2 regions of the Clostridium gasigenes genome follow, and region 2 is predicted to be linked to the other one. Evidence: riboswitches for the same ligand, from Rfam matches in the RefSeq annotation. Region 2 holds a riboswitch; the other holds the start of a gene.
The links. A riboswitch is a leader RNA that binds a small molecule or an ion and turns the genes downstream of it on or off. The one in region 2 is predicted to bind cyclic di-GMP.

Region 1: linked by a shared signal. The riboswitch ahead of J1C67_RS13160 (tetratricopeptide repeat-containing diguanylate cyclase) and the one ahead of J1C67_RS08830 (collagen binding domain-containing protein) in region 2 are both predicted to bind cyclic di-GMP.

Annotation. Positions count from the first base shown of each region.
Region 1 covers NZ_CP071376.1:2,824,468-2,840,464, reverse strand. Annotated here, with positions in the region: gene J1C67_RS13215 (TRM11 family SAM-dependent methyltransferase) at 1-499, opposite strand, end outside; gene J1C67_RS13210 (flavodoxin domain-containing protein) at 601-1,083, opposite strand; gene J1C67_RS13205 (alpha-glucosidase) at 1,103-2,698, opposite strand; gene J1C67_RS13200 (LacI family DNA-binding transcriptional regulator) at 2,793-3,833, opposite strand; gene J1C67_RS13195 (glycoside hydrolase family 130 protein) at 3,903-4,982, opposite strand; gene J1C67_RS13190 (ABC transporter ATP-binding protein) at 4,995-5,978, opposite strand; gene J1C67_RS13185 (ABC transporter ATP-binding protein) at 5,980-6,972, opposite strand; gene J1C67_RS13180 (ABC transporter permease) at 6,983-7,903, opposite strand; gene J1C67_RS13175 (ABC transporter permease) at 7,904-8,890, opposite strand; gene J1C67_RS13170 (ABC transporter substrate-binding protein) at 8,964-10,766, opposite strand; gene J1C67_RS13165 (DUF1861 family protein) at 10,796-11,713, opposite strand; gene J1C67_RS13160 (tetratricopeptide repeat-containing diguanylate cyclase) at 11,977-13,749, opposite strand; cyclic di-GMP riboswitch class I at 13,927-14,012, opposite strand; gene J1C67_RS13155 (FMN-binding protein) at 14,126-14,470, opposite strand; gene J1C67_RS13150 (flavocytochrome c) at 14,520-15,941, opposite strand.
Region 2 covers NZ_CP071376.1:1,841,500-1,857,496, reverse strand. Annotated here, with positions in the region: gene J1C67_RS08845 (MBL fold metallo-hydrolase) at 1-204, opposite strand, end outside; gene J1C67_RS08840 (hypothetical protein) at 413-652, opposite strand; gene J1C67_RS08835 (ferredoxin) at 916-1,098, opposite strand; gene J1C67_RS08830 (collagen binding domain-containing protein) at 1,326-4,037, opposite strand; cyclic di-GMP riboswitch class II at 4,146-4,229, opposite strand; cyclic di-GMP riboswitch class II at 4,371-4,454, opposite strand; gene J1C67_RS08820 (ferredoxin) at 5,781-5,963, opposite strand; gene J1C67_RS08815 (endo-beta-N-acetylglucosaminidase) at 6,037-8,814, opposite strand; gene J1C67_RS08810 (ROK family protein) at 9,097-10,041, opposite strand; gene J1C67_RS08805 (glycoside hydrolase family 1 protein) at 10,127-11,518, opposite strand; gene J1C67_RS08800 (ABC transporter substrate-binding protein) at 11,693-13,132, opposite strand; gene J1C67_RS08795 (alpha-mannosidase) at 13,332-15,997, opposite strand, start outside.

The sequences.
Region 1 (15,997 bases), 980 kb from region 2:
ATGAATTAGAATATGAATAAGGCTTTTTCTCATGATTATACCATTCACAGTTATTTTTTTCGTATATTCCAAATATCCATTTGCCATCAACATTAGTTACTCCAAGGGTAACTTTGGGCTTATACATTTCTGATTCTCCTATAACAACTAATCCTATTTCTCGTACACTCCTAAGTCTTTCCTTATATCCAATGTCTCCACCTTCAATTTTTATATAACACACCTTAAAGTCATCATAAGCTAATTTATTATCTACAATTTTTTTCACTATATCTTCTAATGTATCTTCTGAATATATTACTGATATACTTTCTTTTACAAAAGGACTTCTTGATGGGTCCACATAATGATGCGAGAAAATATATTTATTTTCTGGGATCTTATTAAATAAAGATTTCATTTCTATATTACATAAATCTTTTTCATAACTTGGATAATTTACACTATAAAAATATTCTTTTATATCATTTGTTACTAATTGTTTAACTATTGTAAACACCTCTTTTTTATTTATATATAAGATTATATAGTTAATCCGTTAATTATGAAACCTATTCTTATTTTTCTTATTTTTTTCGTCTGACTAAGACCCTCTAAATACTATTTACTGTTTATTAAATTAGATAAATTTTCTATAGAATCATCTTTTAAATTAGAGCTACTTTCTAATTTACCTTTAACTATTTTCAATAATGTCTTCATAAAGAAATTTAACTTAGTAATGTCCATCTCTCCTCCAACAAAGGTTTTACATACTGCACTTTCTAATATTTTTTTCGGATAATTCATTTCCCATATTGCTTTTAACTTTTCCTCATCTTCTTCTCCTGCACACATATATAAGTAAGGTTTTTTAGCTATAATCTCAGATAAATTATTGTTTATCCATCTTTTCAACTCTTTAGGTATTTGTCCAATTTTAATTGATCCTCCAATTATAAGCTTATCTATTTTACTTAAATCTACGTTAGGTGAGGTTTTAATATTTACAAGAGTGACTTGCCCCTTTAATTTATCTTTAAGAATATTAGCAACCTTTTCAGACGTACCATAGTTTGTTCCGTATACAATAGTAATTTTCATAAATACCCCCATTAAATTCTTATTTTATTGCTATATTTGTAATGGAAAAATCAAATTGTTTTAATTTTACCTCTTTTTTGTAACTTTTACTACAATATAGTACTTTTCCAACAAAACTTTCTTTATATTCATTAGAGCTAAAGTTTATTGTTATTCTAATAATTTCAGCATTAAGCGTTCTCTCTAAAATTAGTACATCCTCTATAAGGGAAATCCTTCTATACGTTCCATATAATAAACATGGATTATTATTTCTTATTTTGATTAATTCTTGATACACCTTTAGTAAGCTACCTTTACTATTATAGCAATTCTCTACTGATGCTTCATCTTTTCTATCATCTATATTTATCCAAGGTAAACTATCACTAAACCCGTAAAACTTTGAATTATCCCATTGCATGGGACTCCTAGATTTATCTCTAGAACTTTTATTGGCACTTACTAAAGCTACTTCTTTTGTTTTTTTATTTAAAATTTCTATATTATATTTAGTAATACCTTGAATATCATTCATTTTATTTATATCAAAACAAACTAAATCCTGCATTCCTATTTCTTCTCCAAAATACATAAATGGAACACCATAAGAAGTTAATAATAATGCTGCCACAGCCTTCTCTATTCCCTTGCTTTCTTTATTTTTATTAAATCTTGAAGTACTTCGTCCCATATCATGACTATTAAAGAATATTGTTGGTATTTGATCTGATTCATATTTCATATTCATTAATTTAATTTCTTTATATATCTTTTCTATTGAAAACTTATTCATACTTCCTAAATTAAAGTTAAATACAACATCTAATAATTCCTTTCCCGAATAGTTTTTCAACTCACTTAATTCTTCTGACCCAACTTCACCTACAATAAAAACATCTTCTTTCATTTCCCTTATATCTTTAACAAGAGTTTCTATAACCTCTATAATACCTTCTTGGTCTTTATCATATATATGTATTTGTTCACCTTTTTGATCATAAGGATTATCTTTATTTAAATTCTTATTTACTTTCAAAAAATTAATTACATCAAGCCTAAATCCGTCTATCCCCAAATCAATCCAATATTTAAGTACATCTTTCATAGCTTTATAAACATTGGGATTTGTCCAATTTAAGTCTACCTGTTCCTTAGCAAATGCATGATAGTAATATTCCTTTGTTACATCATCAATTTCCCAAGCCTCCCCCCCAAAGAATGACTCCCAATTATTAATTTTTTCCTTCCTCCATATATAAAAATCTCTTTTCTCATTATCCTTAGAACTCCTTGATTCTTTAAACCACGGATGTTCACTTGATGTATGATTTAAAATCATATCAATTATTACTTTTATCCCTAAACCGTGTGCCTTTTTTATAAATTCTTTAAAATCATCTAATGTACCATAGTCTTTATCAATATTATAATAATCTGATATATCATACCCATTATCAACTTTCGGTGATGGATAAAACGGAGTAAGCCAAATTCCTTTAATCCCCAGTTCGCTTAAATAGCTAAGCTTAGATGTTATACCTTTAAAATCCCCTATTCCATCATTATTCCCATCCTTAAAGCTTGGCATGTATATTTCATAAAATACACTTTCCTTCCACCACTTTTTATCCATATTTATTAACTCCTTTACCTAAAGCATCTTCAAAAAAATAATAGACTAATTTGTCAGTCTATTATTTTTTTAAATTCCTAAATTAATTATACTATTATTTAATAGCAATTGAATCTCTTTCAACTATATCAACACTCATTACTATATTTTCATTTTGATCACTTTTATGATCTAATCTCCACAATAATCTCTTTACAGCTTTTCTACCCATAAGATCTTTTTGAACTCTTACTGTAGTTATTTTAGGAACAACAAGTGAACTTAGTGCTATATCATCAAATCCAACTATTGCCATATCTTTTGGAATAGCATAGCCTAATTCTTTTAATGAATTAATTAAAAGAATTGCAGCATTATCATTTGAACATACAAAGGCTTCTGGTAATTTATACATAGATTTTATAATTTCTTGTATTTTTTTATGGTCTTGATTTATAATATGAGTTTCTAAATTGCATAATATCGAAAGCTCCTCAATGTATTCTGTGATAGCATTATTACCATTTATATCAATCTCCAAAGCCTTCTTTATAGCTTCTTGATACCCAAAAAATCTTTCCTTAATGCTTAACGAATAATTTAAATCTCCAAAGAAACCAATATTTCTATATCCCTTATCAAAAAGTAGTTTTGTTATTTTAAAACTACCAAGCTTATTATCAGTTAAAATACTATCCGTACTCTCTAAAAGAGAAGTATGATCAACTAAAACTACGGGTATTCTATATTCCTTAAGTGTTACCAAATATTCATCTTCTATTGCTCCAATTACAATTATTCCACATACCTTTTTATTTTCTATACAACCAGGAATATTTTTTTCATTTTCATTTATCATACAAGTTAGAATATCATAACCATTTTTTCTTGATTCCTCTACTATTCCCATCATTATTTTAGAGTAAAAATAACTATCTTCAAAATATAATTTTCTTATTAATACACATATATTTTTACTAGCATATGATTGAATAAATTTAGATGATTTTTCTAAATATCCAATTTCTTCCGCTACCCCTAATACTAATTTCCTTGTTTCCTCACTAACTCCAGCCTTATTATTAAGAGCAAGTGACACAGCATTAATTGATATATTAAGCTTATCTGCAATTTCCTTCATTGTTATTTTAGCCATACATAATCTCCCTCCCTAATATATACCAAAAGGCTCTTAGCTAATATAATTAACCAATAGCCTTTTGTATTATTTCTCCATCAAAGTGAAGATATCCTCTATTTTTATATCAGCTCTACAAACTTTATCGTCTGCTGCTCCATAATATATCTTAACAATTCCATCTTCAAATAGGCATCCACAAGTAAAGATTACATTTCCAAAAAAGCCTTCTCTTTCATAAGCTTCCTCTGGTTCTAAAATAGCTTTATTAGTTTTAGCTAATATTTTACTTGGATCATCTCTATCCAATAAGAATGCTCCAAGGCAGTATCTATCATTTTTATCTGCTGCATGATAAATTTTCACCCATCCCTTTTCTGTTAAGAAAGGTACTGCTCCCCCCCCAACTCTTCCGTTTTCCCATGAATTTTCATTTGAAACCCCATAAAAATGTTTTTGTTTTCCCCAATGTACTAAATCAGGTGATTCTGCAAGCCACATATCAGCTCCACCAATTGCAGATGGAACCGGCCTATTAAAGGCAATATATTTTCCGTTTATCTGTTTTGGAAATATAGTTACATCCTTATTTTCAGGAGCAAATATAATTCCATGTCTTTCATAAGATTTAAAATCATTTGTAGAAACCAATGAAGTTGCTGCCCCATTTCTAGTAACTGATGTATAATTTATATAATATATATCTTCTATTTTAGTTATTCTTGGATCCTCTATTCCCCATTCCTCTTCTAACGCTATAGGTTTAATAAATGCCTCATTATCTATTTTAAAGTTTTCGCCATCTTTAGACCTTGCAATTCTTATATGTGATAATGAAGTTAAGTATGCTATTTTCTTTCTACCTTTTTCATCTTCGATCCATAAAGAACGTGAATCTGAATAATCATACTTAATATCCACCTTTTTATTAAAAGAAAAAATCTCAATTATATCTTTCCCATCTCTATTAACTACTATTGGTATTTTGACTTCATCTTCAGTATTTACTTTTACGGACTCTGAAACTCTACACAACAGAATATACTCATCCTTATATTTACAAACTCCACAATTAAATACACCGTCCACTTTAAAATCATCTCTACTTGGTTTTACATCACTTGGCTTTAATAATGGATTCATTTCACTTCTCTTAGCAAATTTCATCTTTAACACTCCTTATTTATCATCTTCAATAGTTTCAGCATGATGACATGCAACAAACCCATCTCCAATTTTTCTTAACGTTGGTTCTTCTATCTCACATAATTCATTAGCATAAATGCATCTTGGATTAAACTTACATCCATTTGGTAGATTTTTAAGATTTGGAATATCCATTGTCTTTAATGGTAAGTTAGCAATCATATTTTTATTTCTTGGATTAGCAACTGGAACTGCTTTTAATAAAGCCTTAAAGTATGGATGTCTCGGATTTGTTATTGCATCATTTATATTGTTTAATTCTACAACTGACCCTAAATACATAACCATAACTCTCCCATTATTAGCTATGTATCTTGCTGTAGCTAAATCATGAGTTATATAGACAAAAGAAACTCCATATTTTTTGTTCACACTTGCCATTAAATCTAATAATGAAATTCTTAATGATACATCTACCATGGATACTGGCTCGTCTGCGACTATAAGCTTAGGTTTTACCAGCAACGCTCTTGCAAGTAATATTCTTTGTCTTTGTCCTCCGCTTAATTGATGTGGGTATTTATATAAAAATTGATCTACCGGAGTTAATCCTACTTCCTCTAGATATTCTGAACATAGTTCTAAGGCTTCCTGATTTGATTTAGCAATCTTATGCTTTAATATAGGAGCACTTAATGATTCAAAAATATTTTTATTAGGATTTAATGCTGCAAAGGAATCTTGATGTACCATCTGAACTGCCATTCTAAAATCTTTATATCCCGCTCTTTTTAGCTTGTTTATATCTGATCCTTTATAATATATTTCCCCTTCTGTTGGTTTATGAACATCAGCTATAAGCTTTCCAAGCGTAGTTTTACCACAACCACTTTCTCCTACTACAACTAATATTTCACCTTCTTTAATTTCTAAATTAATATCCTTCAGTACTTTAACTTGTTCTTTTTTTTCTCCAAAGCTTTTACTTAATCCCTCTATTTTTATTAAACTACTCACTTTAAATCTCCTCCCAGTACTTGCATCTACTATAATGATTATCATTAATCCTTATAAGTTCTTTACTATTCTCATCTGTGCCACTACATCCAACTTTGTTCATATAAATACATCTACTTTTAAATCTACATTCATTTTTTAAATCTAACATATTAATAGGAGCACCTTTTATAGATTTTCTTGTAGTTATATCATCATGTAATGATGGTATTGCATATAATAGAGCCTTAGTATATGGATGCTTTGGTGTTTCATATACTTCTAAAACATCTCCAACTTCTACAAGTTCACCTGCATACATTACCGCTATTCTATCAACCATAGATCCTATTATTGAAATATCATGAGTTAGGAATACTATAGAAATTCCTTTTTCTTTATTTATTTTTCTTAATATCTCTAATATGTACCACTGTGTTATTACATCTAATGCTGTAGTCGGTTCATCTAATATTATTAACTTTGGTTCAAGTAATAAGCTTAAGGCTATTAATACACGTTGTTTCATTCCCCCACTTAATTCAAATGGATATGAGTCTAAAACTTTTTCATCTAATCTAACAAAGTCTAACAATTCTTTTATGCGTTTCATCATAACTTCATTAGACACTTTATGCACATGTGTAATATATGTTTCAACAAAATGTTCTTTTATAGTTATTATTGGATTAAGAGCATTTTGAGCTGCTTGAAATACTGTTGATATATCTTTCCATCTATATTTATTATATTCATTTTCTGAAAGGGATAATAAATTCACTCCATTAAAGTAAACTACCTCTCCAGTAGATATTCTACCTGGTTCTCTTACTAAATTTAATATGGCTGAAGCTAAAGTTGATTTACCACTTCCACTTTCACCTATTATCCCTAACATTTCACCTTTATAAATATCTAAGTTAACGTTATCCACTGCTTTTAAAATTTTATCTTCATTAAAATACTTAACATCAAATTCAACTGTTATATTTTTACATTCTAATAACTTTTCCATATTTCCACCTCTAAGCTTCCATTACTTTAGTTTTTATAATTTTTCTTTTTCTCGCTATAGTCGTTCTTACCCTTGGATCAAATGCATCTTCTAACCCTTTACTAAACATAAAACATCCTAATTGGAATAAAACAATCCCTACAATTGGTGTTAATAAGTATATCATTGCTTTTGAACCAAATAATGCTCCTGTTTTATTTAGAGCCATATCTAGCATTATTCCCCAATGTTCTCCTTTAAACGGAGCTAATCCTAATACCATTAATCCAACACTTGCTAGTATCGATGATTTCATTATCATAATAAAGTTAACTGCTATATATGAAATAATATTTGGCAAAATATCATTTACAATAATATAAACCTTACTCATACCTAAAATTCTACTTGCTTCAATAAAATCTTTATTCCTTAAAGCTAATGTTTGTGATCTTATTGCTCTTGCTAAACCCGACCAAGACCATACACTTAATATCAACCCAAAAGATAATGCATTATCAGTATTTATTATTAATGACATAACCATTAATACTGGGAAATTTGGTATTGTCTGTACCACATTAGTTATCATCATTAATACATCATCAACTATTCCCCCAATCAATCCTGATGTAATTCCCACTACAATTCCAATACTTAATGTAAAAACACCTGCATAAAGAGCTATTGTTAAAACCTCTCTAGAACCTAATATAAATTGCTTCAAGGTATCTTTTCCTGCAAAATCCGTACCTAACAAATGTTGTAACGAAGATCCTTGTAATCTATTTGCATAGTTAGCCTTATCCGGTGTTAACATCACCGGTCCTAATATTGCCATTAGTATAAAAACAGTTAATATAACAGCTCCAAAAGTTGCTTGTTTATTTGTAAATATTACTCTCGCAAAATTTACCATTCCTTCCATTGCCGAGTTTAACTTATTTTTCATTTATGATCTCCCCTTTCTTCTTAGACGAGGGTCTACAAAACCATATAATAATTCTACTAAGAAATTACATAAAATAACTGTTATTATTATTACAAAGAACATCCCCTGCATTAAAGTAATATCTCTATTTGCAGTTGCATTATTTAAGTAATAACCAACCCCTGGATAAGAAAATAAATTTTCTATAAGAGGTGATCCGCCTACTAATAATCCAAAAGTACTTGCTAATGATGTAATCATTGGTAGCATTGCATTCCTACCCACATATTTGAAAACTATTTTTCTCTTACTTATCCCTCTGGCTCTTGCATATTGAATATAATCTTCGCCTAATATTCCAACTGCTGTTGCTCTCATGTTTACTATCCAATTAACTACGCTAACAATAAAAAATGCTAATATTGGTAAAATAGCATGTTTTGCAACATCTACCACAAATCCCATATTAAATCCAATATCAACCATTGTAGAATATGCACCTTTAGATGGTAGCATTTTTAAATTTACTGCAAATATTAATATTAAGAAAAAACCAACTATATATTCTGGTATAGCACCTAACACCGATGCTGAAGTATCTAATAGTAAATTCAATTTTTTGCTTCTTTTCCAAGCCGTAAACATACCAATACTTATACCTACTGTAAATGCTAGTATTGTTGAAATACCAGTTACTAACAATGTCCACGGGAGTGCTGATATTACTATATCTTTGACATCTGTTTTAAACTTTAGTGATTGTCCTAATTCTCCTTTTATTATTCCTTGACCAAAATCTAAAATTCTTTCAGTTAAAGGAATATTAGGATCGTAATTCAACTGCATAACAGCCCTTTTATACGCCTCTTCATAAGGTACTCCTTGTGTACTAACCATTTCTCTAGCTAATACATCTACAGGATCTCCTGGCATAAGCTCTATTATAAAAAATGTTGCTATAACTGCAAATATAACAGTTAAACATAACATTAAAATCTTCTTTTTCATAAGAATCCTCCTAAAAACAAGGTACCTTATAATATGTATAATGCACCTTGAGTATTATTTGCATAAAGTGGTATTATTTATCTAAAGTAATAGTCTTTTCTTTTATTAAAGTTGCAAATAAGTTTTCTCCCACCCCTGAGTATCTAAGATCTTTTATTACTTCATCATTTTCAAAACCTAAAGTAACACTATTTTTTAGAGTTCTTATTGGGAATCCTTTTTCTAAATAAGGAATAAAATATGCTTCATCATTAGTTATTTTCATTAATTTTTTAGTAATTTCTTGTACTTCGTCACCTTTAGCTGTAAATAACTTTTTAACTAGATTTGTTATATTTACTTTTTCACCTTCTGATTCAACAATTATATTTCCATCTTCGTTCGGTTCTAATCCCATTAAAAATGGCCTTGATCTGTAAATTGCTTCATAGCTTCCATATGGATGTGCATATAATACATTTCCTGTTGGAGCGAATTCGATAATTAAAGTATGCTCTTTTTTAGTAAAATAATCGTTAAATGCTGAACCTTCCATTGGTTTAAATCGTACATCTAATCCAAACTCTTTAATTCTTGTTGAAATTGCTTCACCTGGTAACATAGCTGAACCCCATCCATTATTAACAGCTAATTCAAAGTTTACAACTTCATTTTTTTCATTCATCCATGTACCCTCATTATTTTTCTTCCAACCAATCGATTTTAATAAATCTTCTGCCTTTTTAGGATCAAATGAGTAATCTGTTAATTCATTTTTAGCAAAATCTCTTAATCCCCAGCTTTCTTGCAGCGTAACTGGAAGTCCTGTTAATGTAGTTTCACTTTGTAAGCTCCCAGGTTCTGTTAATGGCATTATTTCTTTTCTATTAATAAGATAAGCCATAGCTTGCCTAAATTCTTTTACGTTTGCAGGATATTTTTGAGTATTAAACACAACTGACATTTGACTAAACTCTGAAACATATTGTGCTTTATATGTTTCTAAACCTTCTTTAATTTGATCTTCTACATCTCTAACAATTCCGCCACTATGAATATCTAATGTTCCATCTAACATAGCTGTTGCAGCTGTTTCTGGAGTAACTACTCTCATAATTCTTAATCTTTCAATATCTAATTTTTCACGATAATTTTCATTTTTAACTAATAAAGCTTCCGAAGTTGTAATTGTTTTCACACTAAACGGACCGGAACAAATACTTTCTTCTACTGTTGGCTTAAATTCTTCTAATTGAATATTTAGGTCTTGCAATTTTTTATTAGACTCTTCTGAATACCAGAATGTTAATGTTTCCTCATGATATTCTCTTCCTGTCATTGCTATTTCTTTATATTTTTCTGCCCATTTATCATATACTGCTGTTGGTGCATTAACTTTAATATCAAAAGCCATATTTACTATTAATGGACTTTCTGTTTTAAAGTTAAACTTCATAACAGTATCATTTACAATCTCTATATTATCTAAAAATTCCCAAACTTGTCTTCTACCAATATTCATATAGAAAGTAGTTTCAACATCTTTAGTAGTTAATGGAGTTCCATCACTCCACCTTAATCCGTCTTTTAAATTAAGTGTTAAAACTCCATTCTCAAATGTATAGCTTTCTCCTAAGTGAGATTTAAATTCACCTGTTGGAAATGGTGAATATACAAACAGGTTATCTTGCATATATGGCTCAATTCCATTTACAAATCCTCCTATAAACGGATTACCATGAGCTGCTGGTGGAACTACATAGTCCCCATTAATGACTAGAGTTCCAGCTTCTTTCCCCTTTGAACTTCCTCCATTATTTGAACTACCACATCCAACTAATAACGATGTTCCAATTAAGAAACTCATTCCCAACGCAACTATTTTCTTGTTTCTCATTTTAAATTCCTCCCTTATTATTTATCTTATTAAAATTTAAAAGGATCTGTAATTAATATTTTATGAGCTTCTGCATCACTTACTCCGCAGTAAAGTTCTGCTTGTCCATTTTCCATTCTTATTAATCCTCCACTAAATATTACATCTATTAAATCTGATCTCTTTGCTGCACCTGCTTCAAAATTATCTCTTATTGCAATTAATTTCATCTCGCTATACTCTAAAGTTTCATAATTAAATGTAAATACTGATGAATAATAGTGTCTATTGCCTGCCTCATCAAATTTAGCTATATGAGCCAAAATTCCTATATTACCGCCTTCAAGTAAATGCAGTTCATTTGCCCCACCCCACTCTTCTTTGTAGAACATATCATCTAAAAGCTTTGCATTTTTTATATTTTCTATTGTAAGTTCTTTTAAATCTTCTATAATAAAATAACCTACGGTACCTCTACCACCAATCTCTCCTTGGGGTCTTGTAAATACTAATATTCTTTTATCCTGTAATTCCAGTAATCTTATATCCTTCATTTTATCTGGTCCAACTGCAAATCTTTTTAATGTGTTTAAGGATTCACCTTTTAAAAATACAGTTCTATAACATATTGGCACTTCTACATTTCCAGTCTCGTAAATTTCTACTCCACCTAAAACTAACTCTCCGCCTATTTTTGTTACAAATGGGTCTTGCAAATCAAAAACTGGAGCTCCTTCAATTACTCTCCACGCCTTGTCAACTTCTTTAAAGAACATTATCCTTGAATGTTCAGAATCTCTAGCTTCAACTCTTCCAGCTATAGCGATTTCACTATCAATATTAAATGGTGCTGTTATGTTATATACATCTCTTCTATCACTAACTATAAAATTTAATTTTTCCGATTTTAATTTTATATTATCACCTTTAAACTGAACTAATAAGTCTTCACATTTTCTTCTTTTCATATTAACTCCCCCTTGTTGTAAACCTTTCAACTATTATTTTACATTCCCATCACTTTAATTTCAATGTATTTTTACTTTAATTTTAAAGTTTAATTATTTATTTTTCTACTTATTAAAGTAATAAGTAATATTACGCTCTAATTTTTTTAAAATATTATTATTTATTCCTCCTATTAATAAACAATAACTGAGTTTTAATATATAAAAAGTAATAAAGACTAGAAGAATAATTCCTCTAGTCTTTATTACAATATAAATAATAATTATCTATTAACAACCTTATTTTTTCCTTCTCTTTTTGCTTTATAAAGTAATTCATCTGCTTTTTTTATAACTGAGTCAAAACTTATTTTATCCCACTCTTCAATACCTGCACTAAATGAAGCCTTCACATTATGTTCAAATATTATGTTATTAACATCTATTCTTATTTCATCTAATATTTCTTTTGCTTCATCCTTATCTTTACCTACAAATGCTATTATAAATTCCTCTCCGCCAAACCTAGCAATAATATCCTTACTATCTATGCTTTCTTTTAGTTTTTTTGCGATTTTTTTTAATATAACATCTCCAAAAATGTGCCCATAGCTATCATTTATATTTTTAAAGTTATCTATATCTATTATAGCCATAGAAAATTTGTTATTTTTATTTATTTCATCTAAAATAAGTTTTTCTCCATAAGCTCTAGTATTAATTTCAGTTAAATAATCAGTATTTGCTACTTTTTCCAGTATCTTTTCACTTTCATCTTTCTTTTTAATTAGAAAATCCATTCTTATAACCATTGCACTAAGTACAATTATCACTATACCTCCTATAATTATATTCCTTTTATCTGATTTTGATTCATTCTCTAAAAGCTCTAATGCGTTATTATTTAACTCATAATTTTTATTAATAATTTGTGATAATAATTCGTTTATATCTTTACTTTCACTTATTTTCTTTGATATATCATAAAAAATCTCATAGTATTTATTAATGTCTTCTTTTTTATCATTCTCTTTTAAAAATTTTATAAATTCATAAACACTATGTTGTAAGTTATAATAATCTTCTAATTCATTATATAAGTTAATTGTTTTTTTATAATATTCTATTGCTAATTCATTTTGGTTTACTTTCGCATAATATTGTGCATAAACAAAATATGTGTTACTTATTCCATAAGAATCACCAACACTAATAAAAAACTCTTCAGATTTTTTTATCTGTTTAATAGCTACTTCAAATTCACCAAGCTTTACATTAGCAATTGCTAAATTTAAAATTACTGAATCTGCTGATTTATTGCCCTTTTCTTTATCATACATTAAGCGTATTTCATAACATTCTTCTGCATACTTTTTCATTAAATCTAAATCACTAATTTCTTCTGCATATATAGTTTTACTCATAGCTATTTTATCGCCTTTTGAAGCTTGTAACTGAGGAGTTAATTCTATTTCACATAGCTTATTATAATAAAGTTCTGCTTTATCAAATATTCCCAATTTCGAATATATACATAAAAGCATTGAATATACAAGTGCTTCTGTATCTTTAAGTTCATCAGTTGTTAAAATTTCATTGCCACTTGAAGTAATTATTTGAAGCAATTCACTTGTTTTTTGCAAACTTTCTGAATATTCACCTGTTTTAAACAGGGCCCATGCTAAATTTTCTTTCTCATCAATTGAATAATATTCTCCGCCTTTAACTTTATTATAGTTTTCCACTGCTTCCTTCCCATATTTAATGATTTTTTCATCATCATTTTTCATTATATAAAATTGTACTAACGCTGAGGAATATACACCTTTTTTAAATGATTCTTCCTCTCTTTCAAGTAATTTTTTATATTTCTCTTCACTTTCCTCCATATTCTCATAAACAAACTTACATTCATTTATTCTTATTTTTAAGTTATTTTTAATTACTTCGCTATTTACTTCACCCTTAAAGTTCCTAGCTACTAATACTTTAAATATTACTATTATAAGTATTGATATTACTATTATTGATTTTTTTCTCCCCCTTAAATTACTCATTAGATACCATACCCCTTAAAATTTATAATTTATTTTAGTTATTTATTATCTAAAGTAAGACTAAGCTCATATATCTCTTATAAAAATAAAAAATTACCCCTTATTAAAAATAAAGGGTAATTCTAAAAACATATTTACATAGGTTTATATCTATTATAAAGTCCTTGCAAAAAGTCCTTTAGCAACTGGCTGGCATAGTTTTAAATCCCTTAGCCCCTTTAGCTTTGCGCCTCTAGATTTCTCTAAATTTGCCCATTGTTTTATATATTTAGTATATATATTATATCATATATTTAATATATATACTAAATATTAATATGAAAATGCCTATAACAGATTTTTTAAAATCCATTATAGGCATAGTAAATTTTTTTCCCTATTTTACTGCTGTTTCTATTGCTTTATTAACAGCTTCTATTACTCCCTTTGATGAATTTGTAGCTCCTGATACAGCTTCTACACCTTCAACTGATTGTTTTTTTATTATTTCTGGAATTACGTTATCCTTAACTCCATCAACTAATGTTTTAGTTTCATTATGTTCAACTAATTTTATATCTGCTATTTTACCCTTTTGAACTGTTACTTCAACTTTTATTTTCCCTGAAGCACCTTGTCCCTCTCCAGTATAAGTACCATCATTATATTTTCCACCACCACATCCAACTAACATAGATGCTGATATTGCTATAGTTGCTAATATTGTAGTTATCTTCTTCATATTAAATCACTCCTAGTTATATTATCTCTATTCTAATATTTAAATGTTACTATTTTACAAATTCTGTTGCATTCTTTCCTGCTGTTCTACCAAATGTAACTATATCTGCTAAAGCATTTCCACCTAATCTGTTACCACCGTGTACGCCTCCAGTAACTTCTCCTGCTGCAAATAATCCTGGAATTACATTGTTTTCTGTGTTTAATACTTCTGCATTAGTATTTATCTTTAATCCACCCATTGTGTGATGAACTGCTGGTGTTACAAGTATTGCATAAACCTTACCTTCGTTTAATTGTCTTGGAAGGTCATCTCTTTTAAATTCTGAATCATTTTTAGCTACTACTGCATCATTATATTTTTTTACTGTTTCAGCCATTGTAGCTTTATCTAATGATAATTTTTCTGCTAATTCTTCTACTGTATTCCCCTCTGTAACTAATCCCATATTAAAATATTCTTCTGTAGCCTTTAAGCTTTTTCTTAAACCATCATCAAAGAATAAATATGCTACGCCATCTTTTTGTTCTAATATAGCCTTTGAAACAACGTCTCTTGTTAATAATTCACTTGTGAATCTTTTACTATCTTTATTTATAAGTATTGCACCATTACCTCTTACAGCTTCTGTTACCATTACTGCCTTTTCTGGTACAACAGTTGGATGAGTTTGTATTTCTACCATGTCAACTAGTGAAGCACCTGCTTTTTCTCCTAAAATAATACCATCACCAGTGGCACCATTATGGTTAGTTGTTGCAAATCCTTTTAGTTCTGGATTGTTTTTAACAACCATTTCTTGATTAGCTGAGAACCCACCAGCTGTTAAAACTACAGCTTTAGTTTTTATAGTGTATTCTTTACCATCTTTATTAGTTACTTTGATTCCTGAAACATTTCCTTCTTTATCTAAAACTATTTCCTTAGCATCATTCCATAATCTTAAATCTACATTTTCTTTTTCTGCTGCTATCTTTAAAGTATCAACTAGATGTGCTCCTACTGCAGCCCCACCTGTAGGTCTATGAGTTCTGTAATTTGTAGCTCCTGCCATTTTACCAACATCTGATAAATCTGCGCCTAAATCTGTTAACCACTTAACAGAATCCTTAGCTTCATTAGCTAATTTTTTAACTAATTCAGGGTTATTTTTTTCATATCCACCCTTCATAGTATCTTCTATCATAACTTCTACTGAATCTTCTATATTCTTAGCCTTTTGTTGTGGAGTTTCTGCTGCATTTAATCCACCAGTAGCTCTATTAGTGTTTCCGCCAACCATCGGCATTTTTTCTAAAAGAACAACATTTTCTAATCCATCTTGTTTTGCTTGAACCGCTGCTGATAAACCAGCACCACCTGCTCCTATAATTACAATATCTGCAGTTTCTGTCTTGCTACCACAACCAATTAATGCTGTTGGTACAAGTATTGCAACTGTCATTACTAACGCTAAAATTTTCTTTTTCATAAATGTATCCTCCTAATTAATATTATTAATTTGTTTTAGGCACTCTAAAACAATAA
Region 2 (15,997 bases):
CGGTTTTTCTTCCATATCTTTCATTTCCATAGGTAACCCCGTATCTACTAGTATAACCTCATCTCCTGTATCTATTAGATAACTTTGCAGGCTAGATTCATAAAGTTTATCTTCATCTATCTTTTCTTTTTCAACAGACCCTCCAAATGCAAACCCCTCTTTCATATATCCTTTCTCATAAAACTCTAATGATACTATTTTCATTTTAAAATCCTCCAATACTTTTATTTTTAATTTTCAATCGCTTACGATTAATCTTATACGATTATATTAACTAAATTTGTTTTTCTTGTCAATAGTTTATTTATATATTAAAATTTAATATTTTCGCATTTTTATTAATCCTATGTTTTCCCATTAATATATGTACATAAAAAAGAGACTAGATAATATAATCTAACCTCCTTTACGTTTAATTTTCCTTATCTATATTCTCAATTTTTTTATTTTCTTTTTGACAATCTTCGTCTTCACAATGGCATTTAGATTCTAATGTATCTTCTACTAATATTGATGTCTCTGTATTTTCTTCAATTGATGTTTTCTTGTATTGAACATTATCGTTTGGATTATCGATATTTGTACTACATATTACTGATGGGGTCATAGCTAAAGCTCCTATTAAAGTTAATGACAATATTATTTTTTTCATTTTTTTCCTCCATATCTAATAGTTTATATCCTAAATTCTACAAACTTGAGCATCTTTTAAAAATAACTAGTTAAAATATTTCACTAGTGGCCCTGCCCGCCGTTGGTGTATTTTTTTAACTCCTTTATATTATTTGCATTTAATAATATTTTATTACTAACAAATTAAAATTTAAGACTATTTATAGAGTATATTAATTTATATTTCAAAAAACCGCACACCAAAAGGTGTACGGTAAATAATATCTATTTTTTATTTAACTATTATTCTTCAATTGAAATAGCTTCTACTGGACATCCCTCGCAGGCTTCTCTAACTGAATCTTCTGTTCCTGCAACAACTTCTCCAGCTACTGCAACTCCTGTATCTAAAGAAAATACTTCTGAACATGTTCCTTCACATAATCCACATGATATACAAACGTTCTCGTCTACAAATGCTTTCATCTTTTATTCCCCCTGTAATTTATATTGAGTATAAATGTATTATCAATCAATAATGATTATTTGTCAATACTTTTTAAACATTATTATCTATTCTAATATTATAATGTATTATTTTAGTTATCCACTCTTTTTACTAGTGGTACTGAACTCCTATTAAAATTAACTGTTATTTTAGAAAAAATACCTCTAGACTAAGGTTTTTTAGTCTAGAGGTATTTTTATATTTACTATTTCCTTTTTTTATTGAATATTATCAACGATACTATTCCGATTAATAAAACTCCTATATAACCTAACATTGATGAATCTCCAGTATTAGGAATATTAATTTTTGTTTTTTCTTCTTGTTTTTCTTCAACTAATATTTGTGATTTTATTATTTCTGGGCTTACCAATACTTCCTCTTCTTTAGTTGGTTCTATTTTTTCTGCTTTTATTTCCTCACTAGTTAATTCCGTTATTGTTTCTTCTTTCACTTCTTCTTCTATTTCATTAACTAATATTTGAGGTTTTATTATTTCTGCTTTTACTAATACGTCCTCTTCTTTAGTTGGGTCTATTTTTTCTGGTTTTATTTCCTCACCAGTTAATTCCGTTGTTGTTTCTTCTTTCACTTCTTCTTCTATTTCATTAACTAATATTTGAGGTTTTATTATTTCTGCTTTTACTAATACGTCCTCTTCTTTAGTTTGTTCTACTTTTTCTGGTCTTATTTCCTCACCAGTTAATTCCTCTGTTGTTTCCTCTTTTACTTCTTCTTCTATTTCATTAACTAATATTTGTGGTTTTATTATTTCTGGTTTTACAACTACTTCGCCTTCTTTAGTTGGGTCTATTTTTTCTTCTTTTATTTCCGGATCAGTTAATTCCTCTGTTGTTTCTTCCTTTACTACTTCTTCTATTTCACTATAATTAATTATTGGAACTTCATTTTCAATATCTTTTAATTTTATTACTTTTCCTATATCATCTTTTAAAATTTCAAATCTATGTTCTTTTCGATCTATTTTATAACCTTTAGGAGCTTCAATCTCTTGCAGATAATATATTCCAAGTTCTTCCAAATAAGATCTTATCATACCATTATTATCACTTACTATTTCTTTAATAGTATTCTTATCCTTATCTTTCAATATAAACCTAGCACCTTCTAGCACCTTATTCTTATCATTTTTATCTATTTTTTTAGCTTCAAATTTGAACCCTTTAGCTGTGCTAACTTCATTTGTTGGTATATCATTAATTTTAGCAATATTTCTAACTATTGTTCCATCTTCTACATTCTTAAAATCTACATATATTTTTATCTCAATACGCTCTCCATATAATAACGATCTTTTATCATTAATAATTCTCACTATATTTGTGTTTTTATCTATGCTAGTAGTAAAACCTTCTGGTGCTTCTATATTTAATATTTCTAACCTTTTATCAATATCATCTGTTACAGTTAAATAATCTTTATCAAATAAACCAAAGCAATCAAAAACTATAGAATATATTGCTTTTTGATCTTCTGAGTGCTTAATTTCTTTTTTATCTACACTCTTTTCAGCATTAATAGCGCCTGCTGTTCTGTCATATTTTATAATGTCTCCAACATCTGATATTTTATTGTTATATTTAAGTTTTGCTTTGTTTTCATAATTCAGTTCTCTTGAAACTACTTTCATTTCATAACTAATAACATAATGCTCTGTAATATCTCCAAAGTTTATTATTATTTTGCCATTTTCTACACTTATTTTATTTTTCATTTTCTCTGTTATCCAATTGAAATTTCTATTCAAATCATACGTACCAATATTAATACTTTCCTTATTAACTTCCATTCCCTTAGGAATAATATCTTCTAATATAACATTCTGTAAAGATGATCCACTCTCATTAACATCAATCCTATATTTTACCACCTGGCCAATTGAAGTAACATTTATAATTCCACCATCTTTATCTTTACCTTTATCAGCATAACTACTTTTAGATAGGACATTTTCCTCACCAACTACCTTATTTAATACAACAGTACTTTTAATACTTGTATTATCTTTATAAAGAACAGCAGTGTTCATATATTTAAGTAGCTCTTTAGTTATTTTCGATTCATAACTAATAATATATTTACAATTAATATCACCTAATTGTATATCCAACACCTTATTATTTTTACTAACCATACCATCATTGGTAATATCTATTTGTTTATTTTCTCTATCAACTTTAATTATTTTTATTGACTCAGTAATTAATTCCATACCATCTGGCATATTATCAATTATTCTTGCTTTACCTAAGTTACTATATTTTTCATTTACATATATAGTATACTGTTTTATTTTCCCTACTATTTGACCGCTAACTTCACCTATAGTATTTCCATCATTATCAAATCCTACATGACCATCTATATCCTTAAGTAACTCTCGATCTACAATTACACTTGGTTTTACGGGGTCCACTATTATTGGTTCCGTTGGCTTTAATACAATATCAACGCTAGTTATTAATTTTCCATTAACCTGAACTTCTATTGTTTTTTTTTCTTCAGTTCCACCCTTAGATACTAAAGCTTTAATTTTTATATATCCTTGTACAGCCTTATAAGCATTCTCTCCAAATGTTAATGTTGTTATATCACCTTCAGTTTTCATATCCTTAAAATGTTCTTTTGGATATATTAATTTTAAATTTTTAAATTCCTCCGGCAATTTAAATACTAAACTATCATTTTCCTTTATATTTCCTATATTACCTTTAACCTTATATTCTACCATAAAGCTAATCTCTTCCCCATCACTATAAGTATTTTTATCTAATAATACCTTTACGTCTAATACAGAACTTGTAAATGCCGATACTGGAATTGCTAAAGCATTAATTAATATTACACTCACTACTGCTAATAATACTACTGATTTCTTTAAACTTTTCTTTATCATCTATTTTCCTCCTCTTTATATTTTTAGATGTTGTTTTATTTTTCTTTAATAATAAATATTGTTTTTTGCAAAAAAAAAGACTATTTAATAATTAATTTTTTAAAATTAATTATAAATAGTCGGTTGCACTGCTAACTCCATATATTCCAAGTGCCCAAATACAGAATATATTTCATAGTTCCTATATACATTATTTTGAATATTTTTAACAATATTCTTTCTTTTTTATTTACTTAATATTTATATTTTGCAAAATATCTTTTGACTTTCTTTTGATAATTGACATTATTTTTGCAAAAAAAAGACTATTTAATAATCAATTTTTTAAAATTAATTATAAATAGTCGGTTGCACTTCTAACTTCATATATTCCAAGTGCCCAAATACAGAATATATTTCATAGTTCCTATATACATTATTTTGAATATTTTTAACAATATTCTTTCTTTTTTATCGCAATTAATATTATAGCACATTATTTTATTTTATCAATATATTTATTCCATTTACTCCAATTGTTTCCCGTTAACCATAATTCTAGCATCATTAAATTCAAAACTACATGTCGTCAATGTTATAATTTTATCCTTTTCGCCTATATCTAATTTGTTTAAATGTAGTGATTTTACTTCTAATTTATTTAAATAAGTTAGATATGATTCTTTATTTGCAAAGTTATATTCTAAATATTCCTCTTTTGCATCGGTAACATATACAGAAAATATTTCATATCTTTTTATTTCATTATTACTCTTTAAGATAATAACCTGGTTAGAAAATCAATATTCTTAATAAAAACTAAAAGCTATAGAATTAATGGTATAACCACTATTTCTATAGCTTTTATTTTTTTCTATAAAGAATCGTAAAATAAATATGAAGAAGTTGTATCAATATAAATTATAATCTGCATTAATAACTTCTATAATAATATTATTTTTATCTACATTTACTAAGCTTACTTCTTCTGAAATATCTGCCCATTTATGTGCACAAACTTTAAATCTTGCAAGTTCCCATAAAGTATTGTTATGAGTTTATCTTGTAACATTTCCATATTGTATTTCAAAAGTGGCTTATATGCTATTTATATCAATTGTTAATGATGCCTTTAATAATATATATCTATATACCAGTTATCAAATCACATAGGTTTATTTTCAAATGACTGAAGTTCATTTCCTATAGATTCAGTTTTCAAATTTTCTTTATTTGCTGCTTTACTAATAAATGATATTATTTGTTCCTCAGCATCAAATTTAACTCTAAAGCTTGTGCAATACGATTAATTTTCTTATATTCCCCTACACTATTTTGATTTTCTCAATTCCCACCTTTTACTCTCTTTATTTAATTAAAATATAAAATTTCAATTAATTCTATATTTTATAATAGAGCTCAATACTCCCATTGTTAGATTCATTCCATATCCATCAATTACAAAATTAAGTTTCATTAATATTATTAGCCCTTGATAATTGCCTTCAGAGTTTAAAGGAGCTCTGGCTTCCTGCTCATCTAATGTAACCTCATAATTATTAAATTTAAATTTAAATGTATATGTTCCATTTTTATTTTTATTTTATCTAATTATACTAACTTATTTCTATTTTTGGAATTTATCTTCTAATTAATTTTCAAAATATGTGTTTAATAAAATTTATCCACAGTTTTGAAATCTATAGTAAAAAAACCGCACACCAAAAGGTGTACGGTAAATAATATCTATTTTTTATTTAACTATTATTCTTCAATTGAAATAGCTTCTACTGGACATCCCTCGCAGGCTTCTCTAACTGAATCTTCTGTTCCTGCAACAACTTCTCCAGCTACTGCAACTCCTGTATCTAAAGAAAATACTTCTGAACATGTTCCTTCACATAATCCACATGATATACAAACGTTCTCGTCTACAAATGCTTTCATCTTTTATTCCCCCTGTAATTTATATTGAGTATAAATGTATTATCAATCAATAATGATTATTTGTCAATATTCTTTAAAGGATACTATCTATTCCAAGAACATCTATTTCATATATTCTTACTGCGGAATCTGCTCCTTGACTTGGTTTTAGCACATTTATTTTTACATATTTAGCTTGAGTAGCTTTAAATGTATCAACAGTGTTTCCAAGTTGATTTTTAAGAACTTCAACTACTGGCGTAAATGTTACTCCATCTAAACTAGTTTCTATTGTATAGCTTTGAGTGTTCATACCAGGGTTTTCTCCACCAGCTTCTGCATGAGCCATACGAATTTCGCTTACAGTTTTAACTGCTCCAAGATCTATTGTAATATCATGAGGAGCTGTACCTGTTGCACACCATTTTGTATTAGTTTTTCCATCTAAAGCAAAATTAGGTGCTTCAGCAGGATTAACAAAGCTTGAGGCTGTAACTTGTTTATTTTGTGAAAGGTTTGTAAGTTCTGATTTAACCTTTGAACTTACTGTTATAAAATCTTCAATAACCTTAACATCTTCGCCTTCTTTATTCTTAGCTGTTAAAGTAACTGAATACACACCATCTTTAGCATAGCTAACTTTTGGGTTATTATCTGTACTTTTTTCTGTACTTGATCCTGGCATGCTCCATTCTACACTTTCAGTAACTGCAGAACTTATGCTTTCGAATGTTATTTCTTCACCAGGTGCAACTAATGTTTTTGATACTTTTAAATTAGCTTTAGGAATGTTATTTGCTGGCCATTCCATAACTACTTTATCTGATTTTCCTGATTTGTTGTTTTTATTAACAGCAACTACTTCAAATGTTGTTTTATCTGATTTATCATCTCTCTTAAGTGCATTTACAAAGAATCTATTATTTTGAGTAGCACCTAAGAATGAGCTTGTTTTATCATCATTAATCCTGTAAACTTCATAATGATCAATATCTTTTTCATCTCCTGAATCCCAAGAAAGTCTTGATCCTGCATACATATCCTCTTCTTCAAATTTAGCATCATCAAGTTTTAAGTTTTTAACATTAATTTTTTTGCTAGATTTCGGATCTTGTATTGTTATATTACCTAAGTTGAAAATTAAATTACTAACATTTTCTTCTGAAGATATTTTATAAGATATTGTTTTAATAGATTTATCAGTAAGCTTAGAAACATCATATTTTACAGTTGTCCATTCTGTTCCTATAGCCTTGTCAGCTTTTATAGTTTCAGTGCTTCCATCATGGAATTCTAAAACTAAATCAAGGTCTACTTGTGCACTTGATTTTGCTGAAGTAGTAAATTCAATACCTTTTTCAAGTTTAAGATCTGCACTGTAAAGTTTTATATTAGAAGATTTAGATCCTTCTAAATTTCCCATGAATTTTATAGAGTTACCACCATAAAACGCAGTTGCAAAATCCATAGTAGCATTTAATTTATTATTTCCTTCATTTGCAATTATCCATCTATAGCTTGGCATTATATCTCCAAGACTTCTATTATTCCAATCACGTTCTGATGCTTTCTCCCCATTAATAAAGAAGTTATATCCGTTACCCATATTGAAACTAGTGTTAAAAGGTAATTTATTTACAACTGATTTTTCAACAGCATAAGTTGAAATTCCCTTCCACTCTGTTCCTTTAGTTTCTGTATTAATAGTTGGGTTTTTAAATTCATTTACCCATAATCTATTTTCTTTATTTTCAAACTCTTCTATAGTTTCAGAAGAGAAGTATGTCCAACTTGGACAATATAAACCAAGAGATGTATAGTTTTTTCCTGGACCATTTTCAAACAAGTCCCAACGAATTGGAGTTCCTGTTCCATTTTCTTGCATATCTACTCCAGCATATACATCGTATGGATTTACTCCTACTTCTTCTGCTTTTTTATTAGAAGCTTTAAGCAATTCTTTTTCAACAAGCTTCTTATTAGTCCACCAGAAATTTAAGAACATGCTATCTGCAACAGCATTCTTATCTCCATCAACTAAGAAATAATCATTTTTATCAGTAAGTGCATTTTGCCAATCCATCTCACCATCTTTTGTCATAGAATCATACCACATTATCTCTAAATCATCATTAGCTTTACTCTTAAATTCTTTTATAAATTCTTGCATAAGAGCTGCATGTTCAATAGATAAGGGTGCTTCCTTTGTAGTTTCAGTTTCTTGGTTTATAAACCAACCATCAAAATTATAAGTTTTAGCAACTTCCATAAGTTTATCAGTCATAGGAAAATTCCCTGACTCATCTTTTTCTAAAAATTCATTAAGCCATTCCATCTTGCCGCCATGAGCTGTTTGAGGAAAGAATATCGTTCCTAAAACTGCAACCCCATTTTTATGAGCAGAATCAATAACATCCGCAGTTGGTGGAACTATTAGACCTTCACCTGCAGATCCTCCCCAATAAACAAGCTTATCTATGTATTGCCAATAAGAAAATGTATTAGATGCAAATTTACTAGATCCTTGTGATGGATTTCCACTAGTACTAGCATTCATTATTGAAATAGCAACAACATTCATATCCTTATTTTGCGTAGCATTAACAGCTTCTAACTTTTCTGTGTCTACTCTCTTTGCTAAAGGTACTTTACCCATATTGAAAGCAGCATCTTTATCATCCTCTGCCTTCCAATTTAAAAGTTCTTCTGGAAACCACTGAGATGATATGGGTTGATTTGCTATAACAAATTTGTCAGCTTCCTCTGTAATACCATAGTTACTCTTTTTCTCACTTCTAGTGCAAGAAACAAGATTAAAACTAAAAGTAAGCGCTAAAAATGCAGGCGCTAAAAGTTTTATTTTTTTATTCATATAGTTATCCCCCTTAAATTTTAGAAGCCATTTTATAATTTTAAGGCCCCTTTTTTTATCTTAATTTTAGAGTGCTCAATTTAATGTGTACCCTGAAAATACAGATCAAATCTACATTTATATTAACTTTAAATCAATCCTTATCGCATACCATGTAAATCGATTACATTCAAATTTTACCATATTAAAAAGTACTTGAACAAGTGTAGTAATTTTAGATAATATGAATAAACTATACATTTACTCTATTTTTCTTATTTTCTATAAAATACGGGAAATAGACTAAATGAATAATATTGCTAAAGCAACTGCACCTATAACCCCGGCATCTGTTCCTAGTTGTGCTGGTACTATTTTGCAGCCAGAAGTCATTGTTTTAAGACCTCTTTCATTAACAACTTCTCTAACTTTTTCAAAAACTACTTCACCAGCTTTTGAAACTCCACCACCTATTACTACAATATCTGGGTCAAAGGTATTAATAATATTTGTTACTCCAATACCTAAATATCTTAAAGCATTATCTCTTATAGAAATTGCAACTTTATCTCCCTCTTCTGCTTCTTTAAATACCTCATATGATGTTAATGTCTTATATTTCTTTAAACTTGTATCAATATTACTCAGCACTGCATCTTTTGCTCTTCTTGCTATTGCTGTTCCTGATGACAAAGCTTCCAAGCAACCTAGATTTCCACAATTACATCTTGCACTACTAAATGGATCCACAGTTGTATGCCCAACTTCTAAAGCATTTGTTGTTCTTCCTCTATATACTTGTCCATTAAGAATAGCTCCCCCTCCAATTCCAGTACTTACAGTTATATAAATCATATTTTCTGTACCGGCTCCAGCACCAAACATAAATTCACCAATGGCTGCTGCATTTGCATCATTGTCTAAATAAACAGGAATATTAAATTTCTCCTTTATGGGTGTTACTAAATCAAAATTTGTAAAGGGAAGATTTGCAGGCTCTATTATAATGCCCAATCTTGCATCTAATGGTCCTGGTGCACCTATTCCAATCGCCTTAACATCTTCTTTAGTGATATCTCTATCTATCATCACTTTATCAATTAATCTTATTATTCTACTTAATACTGCACTTTCACCTTCACTTGCATTAGTCTCAACTACTTGAGTTTCAATTATATTGCCTGATAAATCTGATAATGCACAACTTATTTTAGTTCCACCTAAATCTACTCCAATTATATACCTCATACTAATATCCCCCAATCTATTTTCACACCCCTGGGGTGTTATTTTATACATTTATTCCATAAATTACACCCCAGGGGTGCTATAGTTAAAATCCGTTATTTTTTGAAACCTCTTTCATCCAGTGTCCTGATTTTTTGATGGTTTTTTCTTTAGTTTCTAAATCTAGTGATATAAACCCATATCTATTTTTATATGCATTATTCCATGACCAACAATCAATTGGTGTCCATAAATGATATCCAAAGCAGTTTGTTCCAGCTTCAATACCTTTATGTAACCACTTTAAATGATCTGTAATAAACTCTATTCTATAATCATCTTCTATTATTCCTTCAGCATTTTTAAACTTTGATTCTCCTTCTACTCCCATTCCATTTTCTGAAACATACCATGGTATATTTTTATAATTATCTCTTATGTTAATTGCCACATCATACATAGCTTCAGGGTATATTTCCCATCCTCTATGTGGATTTATTCTTTTTCCTGGCATATCGTATCTTTCAAAATACTTCTCTGGCATCCATCCATTAATTTTATCAAATTCAATTTCTCTTGCCATTATACGTGATGGTTGGTAGTAGTTAACCCCTAGGTAATCTACTGTATTTTCTTTTATTATATTATTTTCCTCTTCGTTGCACTCCCACATAACATTATCTTTTTTAAATATTTCAACTAATTTCTCTGGGAAAGTTCCATGTACCGCTGGGTCTAGGAACATTCTATTAAAGAACATATCTGCAATATTTGAGGCTTTTATATCTTCTTCTGAATTACTTCTTGGGTATGATGGTGTAAGGTTTAATATTGTAGATATTTTTCCACCATTTTTATCACACCCAAGGTCTCTAAATTCTTTAATTGCCTTTGCTGAAGCTAACGCTAAATTATAAGAAGCTTGCACTGCTCTCTTTCCATTAACAACACATGGATAATGGTGTTTATATAAATATTGACCTTCAATTATAACTATAGGCTCATTGAATGTTGCCCAATGTTTAACTCTATCACTAAACAGTTCAAATGCTTTTCTTGCAAACTTGGCAAATAAATCTACAACATGTTTTGATTCCCATCCATTATACTTTTCATATAATTCTACTGGTAAATCAAAGTGATGTAAATTCATAACAGGTGTAATTCCAAGGCTTAAGCATTTGTCTATTACAGCATTATAAAATCTAACGCCATCTTCATCTACCTCGCAGGTTTCTAAATCTTTTATAAGTCTTGTCCATTGCATCGAAGTCCTAAAAGAATTTAAGCCTATCTCTTTTAACATTTCTAAATCTGATTCATAACTATTATAAAAATTTGATGCTACATTTGGTCCTACCTCATTAAAAAACTTATTAGGCTCTATATCAAACCAATAATCAAATACATTTTTATGAGGCTTATTAAACCTACCTTCACATTGTGGACCTGATGTTGCAGCTCCCCACCAAAAGTCTTTTGGAAAAATCTTATTCATATGCTTACCTCCATATTGGTTAATAATTTAAATTTTCTAATCTATATACCTTTCTATTAGTGATCTGAAAGAAAATAATAGACTAGCAAATTTGTCTATTATTTATTTTTTCATAACTTATATAAAAACAAACTCTACGTAAACACATAGAGTTTGTTTTCTTTTGCTATATTTCTACTTAGTCTTTTTCCATTCATCTATTTGTGTTTGCATTTCTGCTATAACCTTATCTAATCCTTGTTCTTTTAACTTATTATTTAATTTTCCTAAGTATTCTTCAATATCAACTGATCCACTATACAGTGTTGCTTTAAATTCTTCTAAAACATTATTTACAGCTGCTATTTCATTACTTACTTTTGATGTATCAAATTTAAACCCTAAAGCTGGTGAACTCTTTGCTGAATTATTAAATGCTCTAAATTCATCCCATTTAGTTAATGGTTCATTACTTAAAACATCTGTAATAAATAAGTTTCCTAACGTGTAATATCCAACTTCATAGTTCTTTCTGTTGGCTTCTATTAGTTCAATTTGACCTTCGCCCATTTTGTTGTAATGAGTACCTTCAATACCATAGTTTAATAAATTTCTTAATTCTTTATCAGTATTTAAAAGGTTTAAGAATTCTACTGATTTTTCTTTATTTTTAGAGTTACTTGATACTGCTATCATTGATCCTGTTGTTGATCCATTTGTTATAAATGAATCCATAATTGGAGTTGCTACTACTTCATATTTTAAATCTTTAGACCAAAGAATTTCTGCGTAAGGTTGTCCGTCACCTTTAGTTGCAAATCTCTTAATTGATTTATCATCTTGAGCTGTAGCTGAATCTGCATTTATATATCCTAATTTATAATATTTTCTTAAAGTTTCTAAATCTTTCTTCATTTGATCTGTTTCAAACATATTTTTTATAGTTAAAGTATCATCTCCATGTTCCACTCCAATTGGATCAACTAATTGATCAAAGTATTGTGGTCCGGAGAACCCCTTAGTTATATATAAAGGTACTATATTTGGTTCATTTTCTTTTATAACTTTTAACCACGGTTCTAAATCTTGCAAGGTATGAAGTTCTTTATATGGTATATTATACTTATCTATATATTCTTTAGTAAATACCCACATTGGAGCTGTTGATATTTCTTTTTGGTTAGGTACTGCATATATTTTTCCATCAATAGTTGCTCCATCCCAAAATCTTTGGTCTATTGTAGCCTTCATATCTTTGCCTGTTGTTTCTAAATATTCATTTAATTCTAAGAAACCACCTTTTCTAGCATTACCCAAATAATCTCCAGCCCATGAGCATGTAAATCCTAAATCAAAGTTTTCTCCAGAGTTTATTATAACGCCCATCTTTTGTGTATAATCTCCATAATCAATAAATTGCATATCTATAGTTACATTCATTTTATCTAATAAATATTTATTTGCTTCTTCTTGTACTACTTGTAAATCCTTAGGTTCTGCACCAATTGTGTACCACTTTAGTTTAACAGGTTCATCACTCTTACTTCCTGACGTAGATCCACTGCAACCAGTAAATATACTTGCTGACATAATTCCACAAGCAGCCAAGGCTATTAATTTTTTAACTTTTTTCATTTTATAGTCCTCCCCCTTATTTTTAAACGTTTTAATAACGTTTACAAGATAATTATAATGCATATTTTTATGCTTTTATAGTGAACTTTTTTAATATTTAGTCTATTAATTCTATATAGTTTCCACACCAGTTATGAAAATAATCCCTTACAAATGGAGGACGCGTTTCACGCGCGCCCCCTTGTACATTAAACTTATACTATTTTAACTTAACTTTAAATGTTAATATTTCATATGGCTTAATTGTAAAGTCAATTTTATTTCCAGTTGCATTAATAGTTTCTAAATCTCTTTCCATTAAGTTACATTCACATATTTCTTCAATATCTTTAAAGAATTCTAATGTAGCATTTGTTCTCTTATTATGGAATTCGTACATTCTTACTATTAAGTGGTCTGTATCTTCAGCCTTTTTAACAACTTCTATAATAATATTATTTTTATTTACATTAACTAAGCTTATATTTTCTGCAAGCTTACCTGCATGGGCTTCTTCAACCTTAGTGTATAAAGGTACATTTAGCTCATATGCTCTTTGAGTTGTATCTGCTTCTTTCCAAGTTCCAACATGACTGTATAGTGAATAAGTGAAGTAATGTTCTTCTTTATCCGCTGCTGGGTTTGGATCTGAAGTTGATTTAAGTAAGGTTAATCTCATATTACCTTCTTTAATATCATGTCCATATTTACTATTGTTAAGGATTGATACTCCAAAATCTCCTTCTGAAATATCTGCCCATTTGTGAGCGCAAACCTCAAAGCTTGCAACTTCCCATGAAGTGTTATTATGAGTTGGTCTTGTAACATTTCCATATTGTATTTCAAAAGTTGCTTCTGAAGCATTCGTATCAATTGGGAATGCTGCCTTTAATAATATATTTTCTTCTTTCCAATCAATATATGTGTCAAAATCAATTCTTCCAAGGTCATTATATACATAAATTTTTTGTATAATAATTGATTCTAAGAACTTTCTTTCAATCTTTAAAGTACTTCTTACAGGACCTTCTTCTATAACTTCAATATTTTCTATATTATCTATTTTCCACATTTTCTCTTTGTAATATATATCTATATCCCAGTTATCAAAGCACATAGGTTTATCTTCAAATGCTTGAATTTCATTTCCTATAGCTCCATTTTTTAATACTTCTCTATTTGCTACTTTATCAATAAATGATATTATTTGTCCCTTATCATCAAACTTAACTGCAAAGAACTTATTTTCTCCACCATTAACAGTTAAACTTACTTTTTCTTCACTAATTTTGCTATTTTCAACTATTTTAAAAGTTGTATATCCATTAGCTGGAATGTTAGTTGCAAAGAATATGGCCTTATTATCAGCTATTCTTTGACATACTATTTCTTCGCCATTATTATCTACTACTGCTGGATTTATTATATCTTCTGGCACTTTAAATGTAGCTATATCATTTCTTTCAAATCCTAAAGTATTTGATACAACAACACTTCTATCTTTTATATTTATTTTAGAAGCTAAATATTCTACACCCTCATTAACTAATTTAGTTCCATTTTCAAGTAAAGCTTTATATTCAACTTCAGTTACATCATAAACTTCCTTAATTGAAGACCCTGGTATTATATCATGGAATTGATTTAATAAAACTGTTTCCCATGAATCTCTTATGCTGTTATATGGATAGTTTTTCCCTCCTAACATTGCAAGTGAATTTATCTTTTCCGCGGATGTATATATGTTTTCACAAGCTCTGTTATCTCTCTTATTTCTAGCCATTGAAGTATATGTTCCTCTATGGTATTCAAGATATAATTCTCCAACCCATTTTGGTAACTTTTTATTTTCTCCAACTTTTTCTTCTAATCTCTTAAAGTAATCTAATGATGTTCCCATTTTAACTCTTGGAGCTCCTGGGATACCTTTAGCTAATCTTCTTCCATTTTCAAGCATTTCTAAAGTAGCACCACCGCCACCATCTCCCCATCCAAATGAAACTAAAACATCATTATTTATGTTTTTGTTTTGGTATCTTCTCCAAGATCCCATTATTGCATCTGGTTGAATGTGTCCATTATAAGTTGTGAAGTGAGATTCTTTTTCTTGTCCTGGCCCTGTTGTAGTTATAAAGTGAGTTAATACTTCAGTTCCATCAATTCCCTGCCACATGAATGTGTCATTTGGGATTTTATTAAATTGATTCCAAGCTATTTTTGTTGTCATAAAATAATTTACATCAGATTTCTTTAATATTTGAGGTATTGCTGCAGAGTAACCAAATACATCTGGTAACCAAAGTATTTCATTATCAACATTAAACTCTTCTTTAAAGAATCTTTTACCATGTAATATTTGTCTTACCAAAGATTCTCCAGATGTTACGTTACAATCAGCTTCAAGCCACATAGCTCCTTCTGGTTCCCAAACGCCTTCTACAATTTTCTCCTTAACTTTCTTATAAAGCTTTGGATGATCTTCTTTTAAGAATTTGTAAAGTTGAGGTTGTGATGACATAAACACATACTCTGGATATTCTTCCATTAACTTAAGAACTGTTGAGAAACTTCTCTCAACCTTTTCTCTTGTTTGTGCAACTGTCCATAACCAAGCAACATCTATATGAGTGTGTCCAACACAAGTAGCAATAACATCTTCATGTCCACATAATGCTCCATAAAACTTCTCATTTAAATAATCGTTTGTAATAATTACACTTTCATCATATTCCTTTGATTTTGGGCGTCTCAAATCAATTAAGTTTATAGCATCATTTAAAACTGTTATCATATCTATTCTGTTTTTATCTTCTTTATCTAACTCCTTGCAAACTCCAACTGGTACTTTCAAGTTGAAATATAGCTCTCTTGCAGCCATATCTATTA